One region of the Stenotrophomonas sp. STEN240 genome, then DNA from elsewhere that is predicted to be linked to it. Evidence: predicted binding sites of a transcription regulator. Region 1 holds the regulator's gene; the other holds the start of a gene.
The links. The regulator FliA, encoded in region 1, starts transcription of late flagellar genes. The targets are predictions, from matches to a motif close to TAAAGTTTNNCNNNCNNNGGCCGATAA.

Region 1 (5,408 bases):
AAACCGGGCAGGAACACCAGGTGCAGGCATTCTTCGCTGGTCAGGCGGGCGGCTGCTTCCGGGTCGATCAACCCCTTGTCACGGGCCTTGGCGCGCAGGCGTTCGGGGTCGATGCCGGCGCCGTCGTCCTGCACTTCGATGCTGACGTAGTCGCCTTCCTGTTGAGCAGACAGGCGTACCCGGCCCATCCGTGGCTTGCCCTGGGCCTCACGTAGTTCGGGTGATTCCACGCCATGGTCGATGGCATTGCGCACCAGATGCACCAGTGGATCGGCCAGTGCTTCAACCAGGTTGCGGTCCAGCTCGGTATCGGCGCCGATCAATTCCAGATCGACTTCCTTGTGCAGCGAACGGGCCACGTCGCGGGCGACCTTGGGGAAACGCGAGAACACCTTGCCGACCGGCTGCATGCGGGTACGCATGACCGCCGACTGCAGGCGTGCGGTGGCGATATCCAAAGTGGAAACTGCGCGGTCCAGTTCTTCGTCCTTCAAGCGCACGCGCAGGGTCTTGAGCCGGTTGCGCGCCAGCACCAGTTCGCCGATCAGGTTGACGATGGCGTCCAGGCGCTTGGTGTCCACGCGCACGGTGTGCTCGGGCTCGGCGGCTTTGGCGGCTGCCGGTTTGGCGGCAGCTGCTGCCGGGCGCGGTGCGGGCGCAGCAGCACGCGGCGGGGCGGGCTTGGGCGCCGCTGCTGCCGCAGGAACAGCGTGTACGGCCACTGCACCGGGTGCAGCACCGCCATGCAGCTTGTCGAGCAGGGCCTCGAATTCGTCTTCGTCGATCAGCTCATCGCCGGCCTTTGCCGCAGCGATGGGCTGGGCACCGGGCGTGCCGCTGCCGTGCAGCTCGTTGAGCAGGGCTTCGAACTCGTCTTCGCTGATCAGCTCGCTGCCACCTGCAGACGCGGCGACCGGCTGCGCGACTGCAACGACCGGTGCAGCACCGACATCGAACTGGGCGATCAGCGCCGCAGGTGCATGCTCCGGTTCGGTGCCCGAAGACACCGCGTCGAGCATGGCCTGCAGCCAGTCCAGCGATTGTTGGGCGGCATCGAAATGATGGGCCAGCAGTTCAGCCTTGCCGGCACGCGCCATGCCCAGGGTTTCCTCGGCGGCGTGGCACAGCTCCACCATCGGATGGATCGCCAGAAAACCGGCGCCGCCCTTGAGCGTGTGGAAGCCGCGGAACACGGCGTTGAGCTGCTCGCTATCGTGCGGTGCCTGTTCCAGCGTCACCAGCTGTTCGCCGAGGCGATCCAGGATCTCCTGCGCTTCGAGGATGAAGTCGGCGGCGATGTCGTCGGCAAATGCACTCATGGCTTACAGCCCCAGGTCCGAGAGCAGGTCGTCAGCATCCACCTGCGACACGGCGTGGCGGTCCAGGCCATTGACGGCCGGGCCGGCCAAGCCCTGGTTGCGGGCGTCTTCTTCCGGCGGCGGCAGGCCGAGCGCGCCGAAGCCTTCGTGCACGCGGCGGACGATGCCAACCACCCGGCGGATGATCTGCCCGGTAAGGTCCTGGTAGCTCTGGGTCAGTGCCACTTCGGTAAGGTTGTGGCGGATGCGCTCAAGGATTTCGCCCTGTTCGGCATTGAGCCCGTCGCTGCGCAGACGCTCTGTGAGCGCCCGGCATTCTTCGGCCAGATCAAGTGTGCGATGGGTGGCCTGTTCGGTCATCTGCACCACGTGGTCCAGGCGCGCGCAGGCGTCGTCCAGCTCGCCGGCTTCGCTGGGTACGCTGGGCAGTTCGCCCAATGCCTGGCCCAGCTCGCGCGCGAGCCGGCCCAGGCCGGACATCATCGGTTGTGCACGCAACGCAGCCAGTGCGTCGATTTCCCTGCGCCAGCCGGCTTCGTCGCCGCTTTCCAGTGCTGCCAGTGCGTCCTGCAGGCGCTGCACCAGGGCCGATTTGTCGCTCAATTCCCCGAGCTGGTTCATCAGGCGCTCGCAGCCAGGCGTTCGAAGATCTTGCCGAGCTTTTCTTCCAGCGTCTGCGCGGTGAATGGCTTGATGATGTAGCCGTTCACGCCGCTCTGCGCGGCCTCGATGATCTGCTCACGCTTGGCTTCGGCGGTGACCATCAACACCGGCAGGGTTTTGAGCTTGGCATCGTTGCGGATCGCCTTGAGCAGCTCGATGCCGGTCATCACCGGCATGTTCCAGTCGGTCACGACGAAATCAAACGGCTGGCTCTGCAGCAGCGACAGCGCGGCATGCCCGTCCTCGGCTTCGGCGGTATTGGTGAAGCCCAGATCGCCGAGCAGGTTCTTGACGATGCGACGCATCGTCGAGAAGTCGTCAACGATCAGGATGCGCATGTTCTTGTTCAAAAGACTTTCCTCTTCATGGTTCCTCAAGGCCGGCGTCGGCCGCCTCGAAAATCTTCAGCCGCCCGCGCAGGCGCAGCATGGCTTGGCCGTGGATCTGACAGACGCGGGATTCGCTTACGCCCAATACCGCGCCGATTTCCTTCAGGTTCAATTCCTGCTCGTAGTACAGCGACAGCACCAGCTGCTCACGCTCGGGCAGATGGCCGATGGCCTTGCCCAGCTCGGCGCCGAACTGGCTGCGCTCCAAAACCTGCTGCGGATTGGGGCCGCCGGTGGTCGGGGTATCCAGTTCGCCCTGGTCTTCGATGCGCGATTCCAGGCTCAGCACCTGGCCGCGCGAGGCGTCTTCGACCAGCCGCATGTAATCGGGCAGGGGCAGCTCCATCGCCTCGGCCACTTCGCTGGCGCTGGCCGAACGGCCGGTACTCTGCTCCAGGCGGCGAATGGTGGCGGCGGCGTCACGGGCCCGGCGGTGCACCGAGCGCGGCACCCAGTCGCCACGGCGGATCTCGTCGATCATCGAGCCGCGGATGCGGATGGATGCATAGGTCTCGAACGAGGCGCCCTGTTCGGCGTCGTAGCTGCGCGAAGCTTCGATCAGCCCCATCATGCCGGCCTGGATCAGATCGTCGACCTCGACGCTGGCGGGCAGGCGCGCGGCCAAATGGTGGGCGATGCGGCGGACCAGGTCGGCGTGGCGGGCGATGCAGTCATTGGCCGCGTTGCGCTGGACTTCACGGTATTGGGCGGCTGCATTGTTCATGCCTTCACCTTCTGCTGGATGATGCGTTCCAGGAAGAACTCAACGCCGCCGCGCGGAGCGGTTGGGGCTTGCCAGCGCGCGGTGCGACGGGCGATTTCGTTGATGGCCAGCGATGCCGGCGCGGAAGGGTAGAGCTTGACCACCGGCTGCTGGCGCTGCACCGACAGGCGCAGCCAGTCGTCCTGCGGCACGCAGCCCAGGTAATTCAGCGAGACATCGATCAGGAACTTCTCGCAGACCCGCACCAGCTTTTCGTACAGGGCGCGGCCTTCGTTCGGGTCGCGGACCATGTTGGCCACCACCTGGATGCGGTCCACGCCGCGCTCGCGCGAGAGCACCTTGATCAGTGCGTAGGCGTCGGTGATCGAGGCCGGCTCGTCACAGACCACCACCACGGTGTCCTGGGCGGCCTGGCAGAAGGTCAACACGCTGTCGGTGATGCCGGCGGCAGTGTCGATGATCATCACATCAAGGTCGCGTTCGAGCTCGGAGAACACATTGACCAGGCCAACGTGCTCAGCTGGCTGCAGCTCGGCCATGTGCCGGCGGCCGGAAGCGGCTGGCACTACCAGCACGCCGTTCGGGCCTTCGATGATGACTTCTTCCAGCGTGGCGCGCCCGGCGACCAGGTCGGCCAGGGTGTGCTTGGGCTGCAGGCCCAGCACCACGTCGATATTGGCCAGGCCCAGGTCGGCGTCCAGCAGCAGCGTACGTTTGCCCATGCCTGCCAGTGCCACGGCCAGATTGGCCGAGACATTGGTTTTACCCACACCGCCCTTGCCGCCGGTCACCGCGATGGTGCGTACCGGGCCGGCCGGTTCGTGCCGGGTAGCCGACAGCGGGAAGGTGTTGGTCAGCTTGGCGTACTCACGCGACTGCATTGTTCAACTCCGTGTTGCAGGGCATATCGGCCGCCCGGCGCAAATCTTCAAGGCGAAGTACCAGATTTGCGGCAGAGGCCCGATAAAGGTCTTCCGGAACGTCCTGACCGTCGGTTACCCAGGTGATCGGCAGGCGATGGTCGACTGCCACCGACAGGGCCGAACCGAAGCGGCCGGTCTCGTCCAGCTTGGTCAGCACCACGCCCTGCGGGTTGGCGGCGCTGAAGCGGCGCACCACTTCGTCCATGTCCTGGAAAGCAGTGTTGGCCGGCAGCACCAGCAGGGTGCGGATCTGGCCGGCGGCGCGCAGCCACTGCAGCTGGGCGGTGAGGGCGCGGTCGCGCTGGCCCAGACCGGCGGTGTCGATCAAGACCAGCTTGTAGTCGGCCAGCTTCTGCAGCAGCTGGTTCAGATCGGTGCCGCTGTTGGCCTCGTGCACGGCGATGCCGAGCTGGCGGCCAAAGCCGTACAGCTGCTCGCGGGCGCCGATGCGCTGGGTATCGGTGGTGACCAGGGCCACGTCGCGGGCGGCATGGGCTTCGGCAAAGCGCGAGGCCAGCTTGGCGATGGTGGTGGTCTTGCCGGCACCGGTGGGGCCGACCAGGGCGATGACGCCGCCGGTTTCCATCGGATCGACCGGGGCAATCGGCAGCTTCTTGGAAATCAGCCCCAGCATCAGGCCACGGGCACGGCTGGGATCGATATCGGCTGGAATCTGGGTGGCGACGTCGCGGGCCAGGCCGGCGTCGAAGCCGTACTCGTCCATCAGGTCCAAAGCGTTGGCGCGCACCGCGCTGCCACGCAGGCGTTCGTCGGTGAAGCGGTTCATCTCGCGCTCGATCAGGTGACGCATGCCGGCTACTTCCTGGCGCAGCTGGCTGAGCTGTTCGTCGTCGCGGGTGGCCACGGCCGGGCTGGTCGCCACCGGGCTCAGTGCCGGAGCGGCCGCAACCGGCGCGCTTTCGGTGACGGCAGCGTTGATGGGCTGCGCGACTTCGGCGGTGTTGATGATCGGAGCGCTGGCTGCAACCGGCGCTGCGATGTAGGCGGTAGCGGCCGTCGCTGCGGCAGGCAGGGCCGGCGCCGCGACGGGCGCCAGGCTGGCTGGCTCCGGCATCGGCGGATCGATCACGAAGCGGGCGCGTTCAACCGGTGCGGGTGCGGGCGGCGCAATGGTGACGGCGGCAATGGCGTCGGCAAAGCTGGCCTGCGCGGTGTTGACCGGGGCGGCAGCAAGCGGCGTGATGGCGACTGCGGCCGTGCCGGCGGGACGGAATGCCGGCACTACCGGCAGTTCGTCGGCGCTGGCCGGTTGGGTGGCAAACAGGCTCTGCGTTACGGCGGCCTGGCGCGGTGCGACCGGCTCGATCGCGGCCGACTTGAGCAGGCCGGAGAAGCGGCTGCCCGGTGCCAGTTCAACGCTGCTGTCGAT
Region 2 (5,408 bases), on a different contig from region 1:
GGGGCTAGTGCGCTACGAGCCGCCACAATCCGAGCCCCTCTCCCGTTCACGGGAGAGGGGTTGGGGTGAGGGCAGGCTCCTAGCTAGCCATGCAGGCTTTCAAGCTTTAAACGTTCTTCAACTCAAGAAAATACGGCTCAACCGTACCCTTGATCTTCAGCGTCATCGGGTTGCCACGGCGGTCGCGGGCCTTGCCGGCCTGTACGCGGATCCAGCCTTCCTGCACGGAATACTCTTCCACGTCATCGCGCTCGACGCCGTTGAAACGGACGCCAACACCACGCTGCAGGGCTTCAGCATTGTGGAACGGGCTCTGCGGGTTGATCGCCAGATGATCGGGAGGGGTATCGCTCATATCAGTGCTTCAGTGAAGGCCACCGTGGCCCTCTTCGGGGCGCAAGGATACCCGCTGTGACGCGCCAAGGCTTTCGCTGGCGCGCCGCTGGCCGCAGAATGCGCGGCATTACGTAGTGGAAACCGCCTCATGCCTGACAACAGCGCCGATTACGAAGACTCTGACGAACTGCAACCGGACTTCGACGAAGACGACCATCCGGCGCGGGTCTGGAACCTGCTGTGGCTGATCAATCCCGGTGACGAAGACGCCGCGCTGGCGCAGTTCGACGCCTGGCGTGAAGCGCGCGCCGGCGCCGAGGAAGATTCCAGCGACGAGCAATGGCTGTGGGACCTGAAGGATGCCATCGACTGGCGTTCAGGTTTCTACGTGGACTGGAAGGACACCGATTCCTTTGTCGCCGCGCTGAACGAAATGGCCGTGCGCTGGAACCTGGACATTGCCTGGGGGGGCGACTTCGATGACGAAGACTTCACCGCCGACCTGGACGTGCCCATGCTGATGACCACCGCCCATGACCGCCTGCGTGAGCACGGTTACACGGTGTGGAACTGGAATACCGGTGAAGACGCCTACGCCGGCTGGGTGGCCCTGAGCCGTGACGACGAAGCGATGCTGGCGCTGTGCTCGTTGCTGGGCGTGGAAGTGCGCCCCGGCAGCGACCCGTTCTAAGCCCGCAGCCCCTGTAGAGCCGAGCCATGCTCGGCTGGGGCGTTACCAGTAGCGTCCATGTGTAGAGCCGAGCCATGCTCGGCTGGGGCATTACCAGTAGTGTCCATGTGTAGTGCCGAGCCATGCTCGGCTGGGGCAGTACTAGTAGAGCTGCTGCCGAGCATGGCTCGGCTCTACATATCAGGTTTGCCGGTAAAGCCCCTTGCCGAGCATGGCTCGGCACTACGCTGCACTTATTCCGGCTGGTACAGCGCCCGCGCATTGGCAATCACGCGCCGCACCAGTGTGCGATCGGTATGCCGCGATATCGCCTGTGCGCCCAGCACGATGGCCTGCGCATGCAGCGGCGCCGGCACGTCGTAGTGCACGCCGCTGGGGCGGTTCTGGAACGCCCTGCGGGGGATCCCGAGCTGCTGCGCCAGCGCATGCAGCTCGGGCAAGGTGTCGGCCATCAGATGCGCCCAGCGCTCGCCGCGCCAGGGATGTACCGCATCGTCGATATAGACCGTCACGTTCGGCCCTGGATCAGGCCTTGGGCTTGCCGTCGGCGTCGACTTCAGCGTCCGGCACTTCTTCGGCAATGGCGATGGCGTCGTCAGCCACTTCCGTGGCCTCTTCGCCTTCGATGCCTTCAAACTCGGAAACCAGGTTTGCCAGGTAGTCGTCGGCGGTCTTGCCTTCGTCGGCGGCCAGGTCGTCGATCATCTGCTGCAGCGCTGCGGAGTACTCCAGGGTGACCTTGCGGCCTTCCTTTTCCTGCACATTGGCCAGGTGCTTGAGCATGGCCAGCATCGGCACCGGGTTGTCGGCATTGCCCATGGTCTGGCCGCCGATGGACAGCAGCCATTCGGTGCCCTGCAGGCCGATGGCGGCCACGACCTGACCTTCTTCATTCACCAGCACAGCGTGGTTCTGCACCTGCTGCTGGCTGTTGAGACGGGCGAATGGACGGCGCGGGGCCTGCTTCTTGCGCTTGTCGCGCTTGGCTTTGGAGAGCTTGGACATGGGATTCGGCTAGTGGAAAACGATGCCTATTGTAGGCGCCAAGCCGGTTTGGCGTTTGCTGGGGCTGGGCAGGGAGGTTTCATCCTGTGGGGTGAATGCTGGAATCACCCCTCCCCAACCCTCCCCTTCGCTGCGCGAAAGGGAGGGGGCTGTTCGTGCAGCCCGGCGAAATCTGGGCGCAGGCCCGCTTTCGCCCCCTCCCTTTGGCCGCAGGCCAAGGGGAGGGCTGGGGAGGGGTAGCTTCAGGTCTCCGATCGCCGAGAGAGCAACAGCCCTCACTCCACCGCCGAAGGCACCCCATCCACTTCCAGCTCTGCTGACGCAGTGGGCGGCAAGGCCAGCGTGGCGGTCTCATTGAGCGCCGCGGCCTCGGCCTCCTTGGTCATCACCACGATGCTGATGCGGCGGTTGATCGGGTTCTGCGGGTTGATCTTGTCGAACAGCACCGAGGAGGCCAGGCCGACCACGCGCGCCACTTTGATCTCCTCCATGCCACCTTCCAGCAGGGTGCGTCGCGCGGCGTTGGCGCGGTCGGCACTGAGCTCCCAGTTGCCGTAGCCGAGCTGGGTGGAATAGGCGGTGGTGTCGGTGTGGCCAGTGATGCTGATGTGGTTGGGCACCTGGTTGATGAAGTGCGACAGCTCCAGCAGGATCGTCTTGGTATACGGCATCAGGCGCGCGCTGCCGAGGTCGAACATCGGCCGGTTCTGCTTGTCCACGATCTGGATGCGCAGGCCTTCAGGGGTGATGTCCAGCAGCAGCTGGTCCTTGAACGGCTCCAGCGCCTGGCTCTTGCTGATCGCTTCCTGCAGCTCCTGCTTCAGTGCCTCCAGTCGTTGCCGGTCGCGCTCGCGTTCCTGCACCGGCGTCGGCACCGCTTCCTGCTTGTTCTGGAACGGGTCATTGCTGGTGCCGCGCGACACATCGGTGGCGCCGCCGAGTTTGATCATCGAGGTACTGGCGCCGCCGGGGCCGGCCATGCCGGGTGCAGGCGTACTGCTGCTGCCAGCCAGTGGGCTGGGGTTGCGGAAGTATTCGGAGATCGCCGCGCGCTCGGGCTTGGTGGTGGCGGCCATCAGCCACAGCACCAGGAAGAAGGCCATCATCGCGGTGACGAAGTCGGCGTAGGCCACTTTCCACGAACCGCCGTGGTGGCCGCCGCCCTGGACTTTCTTCACCCGGCGCACGATCACCGTGGGTTTGGTGTTCTCGGTCATATGCGTGGCGCCTTACTTGACCGACTTCAGATGCTGTTCGAACTCGCTGAAGCCCGGGCGCAATGCCGACGGCACGGTCTTGCGGGCAAATTCCAGCGCGATCTTCGGGTTGTAGCCGCGCAGGCAGGCCAGCAGCGCGGTCTTCACCGATTCGTAGATGCGTGCGTCCTGTTCGGCGCGCGCTTCCACCGCCGCGGCCAGCGGGCCGATGAAGCCATAGCCGAGCAGGATGCCGAGGAAGGTACCAACCAGCGCACCGGCCACGTGCGCACCCACTTCCTTGATGTCACCACCGATGGCACCCATCGTGATGACGATGCCCAGCACCGCGGCGACGATGCCGAAACCGGGCAGGCCATCGGCCACCTTGTTGAGCACGTGGGCCGGTTCCAGCGCCTCGTGGTGGTGCTTTTCCAGCTCCAGTTCCAGCAGCGGTTCCAGCTCATGCGGCTCGATGTTGGAGCCGATCATCAGGCGCAGGCAGTCGGTGATGAAGTCCAGCAGGTGATGGTCGGCCAGCACCTTTGGGTAGTTGGCGAACACCGCGCTGTCCTGTGGGTTCTCGACATGCTCTTCCAGCGCCATGAAGCCTTCGCGGCGCGCCTTGTTGAGCAGTTCGTAGAGCAGGCTGAGCACGTCCAGATAGTCCTGGCGCTTGTACTGCGGGCCCTTGAACACGCTGACGGTGGCGCGCAGGGTCTGCTTGACGGTCTTGAGCGGCGTACCGATCAGGAACGCACCCAGCGCCGCGCCGCCGATGATGACCAGCTCGTAGGGTTGCCATAGCGCGGCCAGGCGGCCGTGCGCACCGACGTAACCGCCCAGGACAGCGAAGATGACAATGAGCAGGCCGACGATGATGAGCATGGGGAACAGACGCGGGGATGGGGATATCCCGTTGTCGGCCGTCAGAGCAGAATCTGTAGAGCCCTGCCTTGTTTGGCGGATTCAGCAACCTGCCCTTGTAGAGCCGAGCCATGCTCGGCTGAGGCTCTACCGGTAAAGCTTCTGCCGAGCATGGCTCGGCACTACAACGGTAAAGCCCCTGCCGAGCACGGCTCGGCACTACGGCGGTAAAGCTTCTGTCGAGCATGGCTCGGCACTACGGGCTAGGCCGCTGGCTGTGCCTCGGCACCGCCGCGCTGCAGCGGGTCAGGGTAGGGCTGGCCGTTCTCTACGAAACCCAGCGATACCGAGTTCAGGCAATGCCGTTCAAAGGTCGGCGGTGGGCCGTCCGGGAATACATGGCCCAGATGGCTGCCACAGCGGGCACAGACGATCTCGGTGCGGATCATGCCGTGGCTGATGTCGCGGATCTCGCGCACATGCGCCGGGTCGAAGGGGGCGAAGAAGCTTGGCCAGCCAGTGCCCGAATCAAACTTGGTGCTGGAACGGAACAGCGGCAGGGCACACATCCGGCAGCAGTACACGCCGTCACGTTTGTTATCCAGGAATACGCCGCAGAACGGTGCCTCGGTGCCGTGCTGTAACAGTACGCGCTGCTCCTCGGCGCTGAGGCCGGCAACAAGGGCGTCGCGCTGGGCGGGGCTGGGAGGGCTGAGGTCGAAAGCGGTCATGGCGCGGAATCCGTGGGGCAGGTATCAATGGTAGGGGCGGGCCGGCGCCAGTCCAAGGGCGCATTCATCGCCGCGCAAGCTGTGCCGGCGCATGCTTCTACGTGCAACAACAGGAGGGGCCGATGAAACGGGCGTTGTATCTGGTGATGGCATTGCTGGTGGCCTGGCCGCTGGTGCTGCAGGCACAGCTGAAGCAGCCACCGGCACCGACGGCGACGCGCCCGGTGACCTTGCCGCCACCGCAGCTGCCGCCATCCACGCCGCGGGAGCCGCAGGGGGTGCGTCCGCCGTCGGTCAAGCCGCCCAAACCGGCTCCGAAGGTGAAGCCGATCGTGCAGCCGGCGCAGCCTGCGCGGCCGATCTACGACAGCAAGGGCCAGCCGGCGCCGCATATGCGCCAGACCAGCCCGGGCCGGGTGCTGGATACGCGTACCAATCGCTATTACGACACGGTGCCCAGCGGCGTGGGCCAGCAGGTGGTGCCGCCGCCGGCAGGCACGCACTGACCCTGTAGTGCCGAGCCATACTCGGCAGGCGTTTGGCCGTGTAGTGCCGAGCCATGCTCGGCTGGGGCATTACCGG

Region 2: the regulator FliA is predicted to act here: its motif matches at 4,148-4,174, upstream of motA (flagellar motor stator protein MotA).

Annotation. Positions count from the first base shown of each region.
Region 1 is NZ_JBRRBO010000032.1:39,552-44,959, forward strand. Features, by position in the region: gene ACVOKO_RS13740 (chemotaxis protein CheA) at 1-1,319, opposite strand, end outside; gene ACVOKO_RS13745 (protein phosphatase CheZ) at 1,323-1,940, opposite strand; gene cheY (chemotaxis response regulator CheY) at 1,940-2,332, opposite strand; gene ACVOKO_RS13755 (RNA polymerase sigma factor FliA) at 2,346-3,095, opposite strand; gene ACVOKO_RS13760 (MinD/ParA family ATP-binding protein) at 3,092-3,976, opposite strand; gene flhF (flagellar biosynthesis GTPase FlhF) at 3,963-5,408, opposite strand, start outside.
Region 2 is NZ_JBRRBO010000004.1:157,952-163,359, forward strand. Features, by position in the region: gene ACVOKO_RS03385 (DUF3297 family protein) at 107-355, opposite strand; gene ACVOKO_RS03390 (DUF6630 family protein) at 485-1,027, shown strand; gene ACVOKO_RS03395 (DUF4031 domain-containing protein) at 1,261-1,539, opposite strand; gene ACVOKO_RS03400 (hypothetical protein) at 1,553-2,032, opposite strand; gene motB (flagellar motor protein MotB) at 2,308-3,249, opposite strand; gene motA (flagellar motor stator protein MotA) at 3,262-4,116, opposite strand; gene msrB (peptide-methionine (R)-S-oxide reductase MsrB) at 4,359-4,826, opposite strand; gene ACVOKO_RS03420 (classical arabinogalactan protein 4) at 4,949-5,332, shown strand.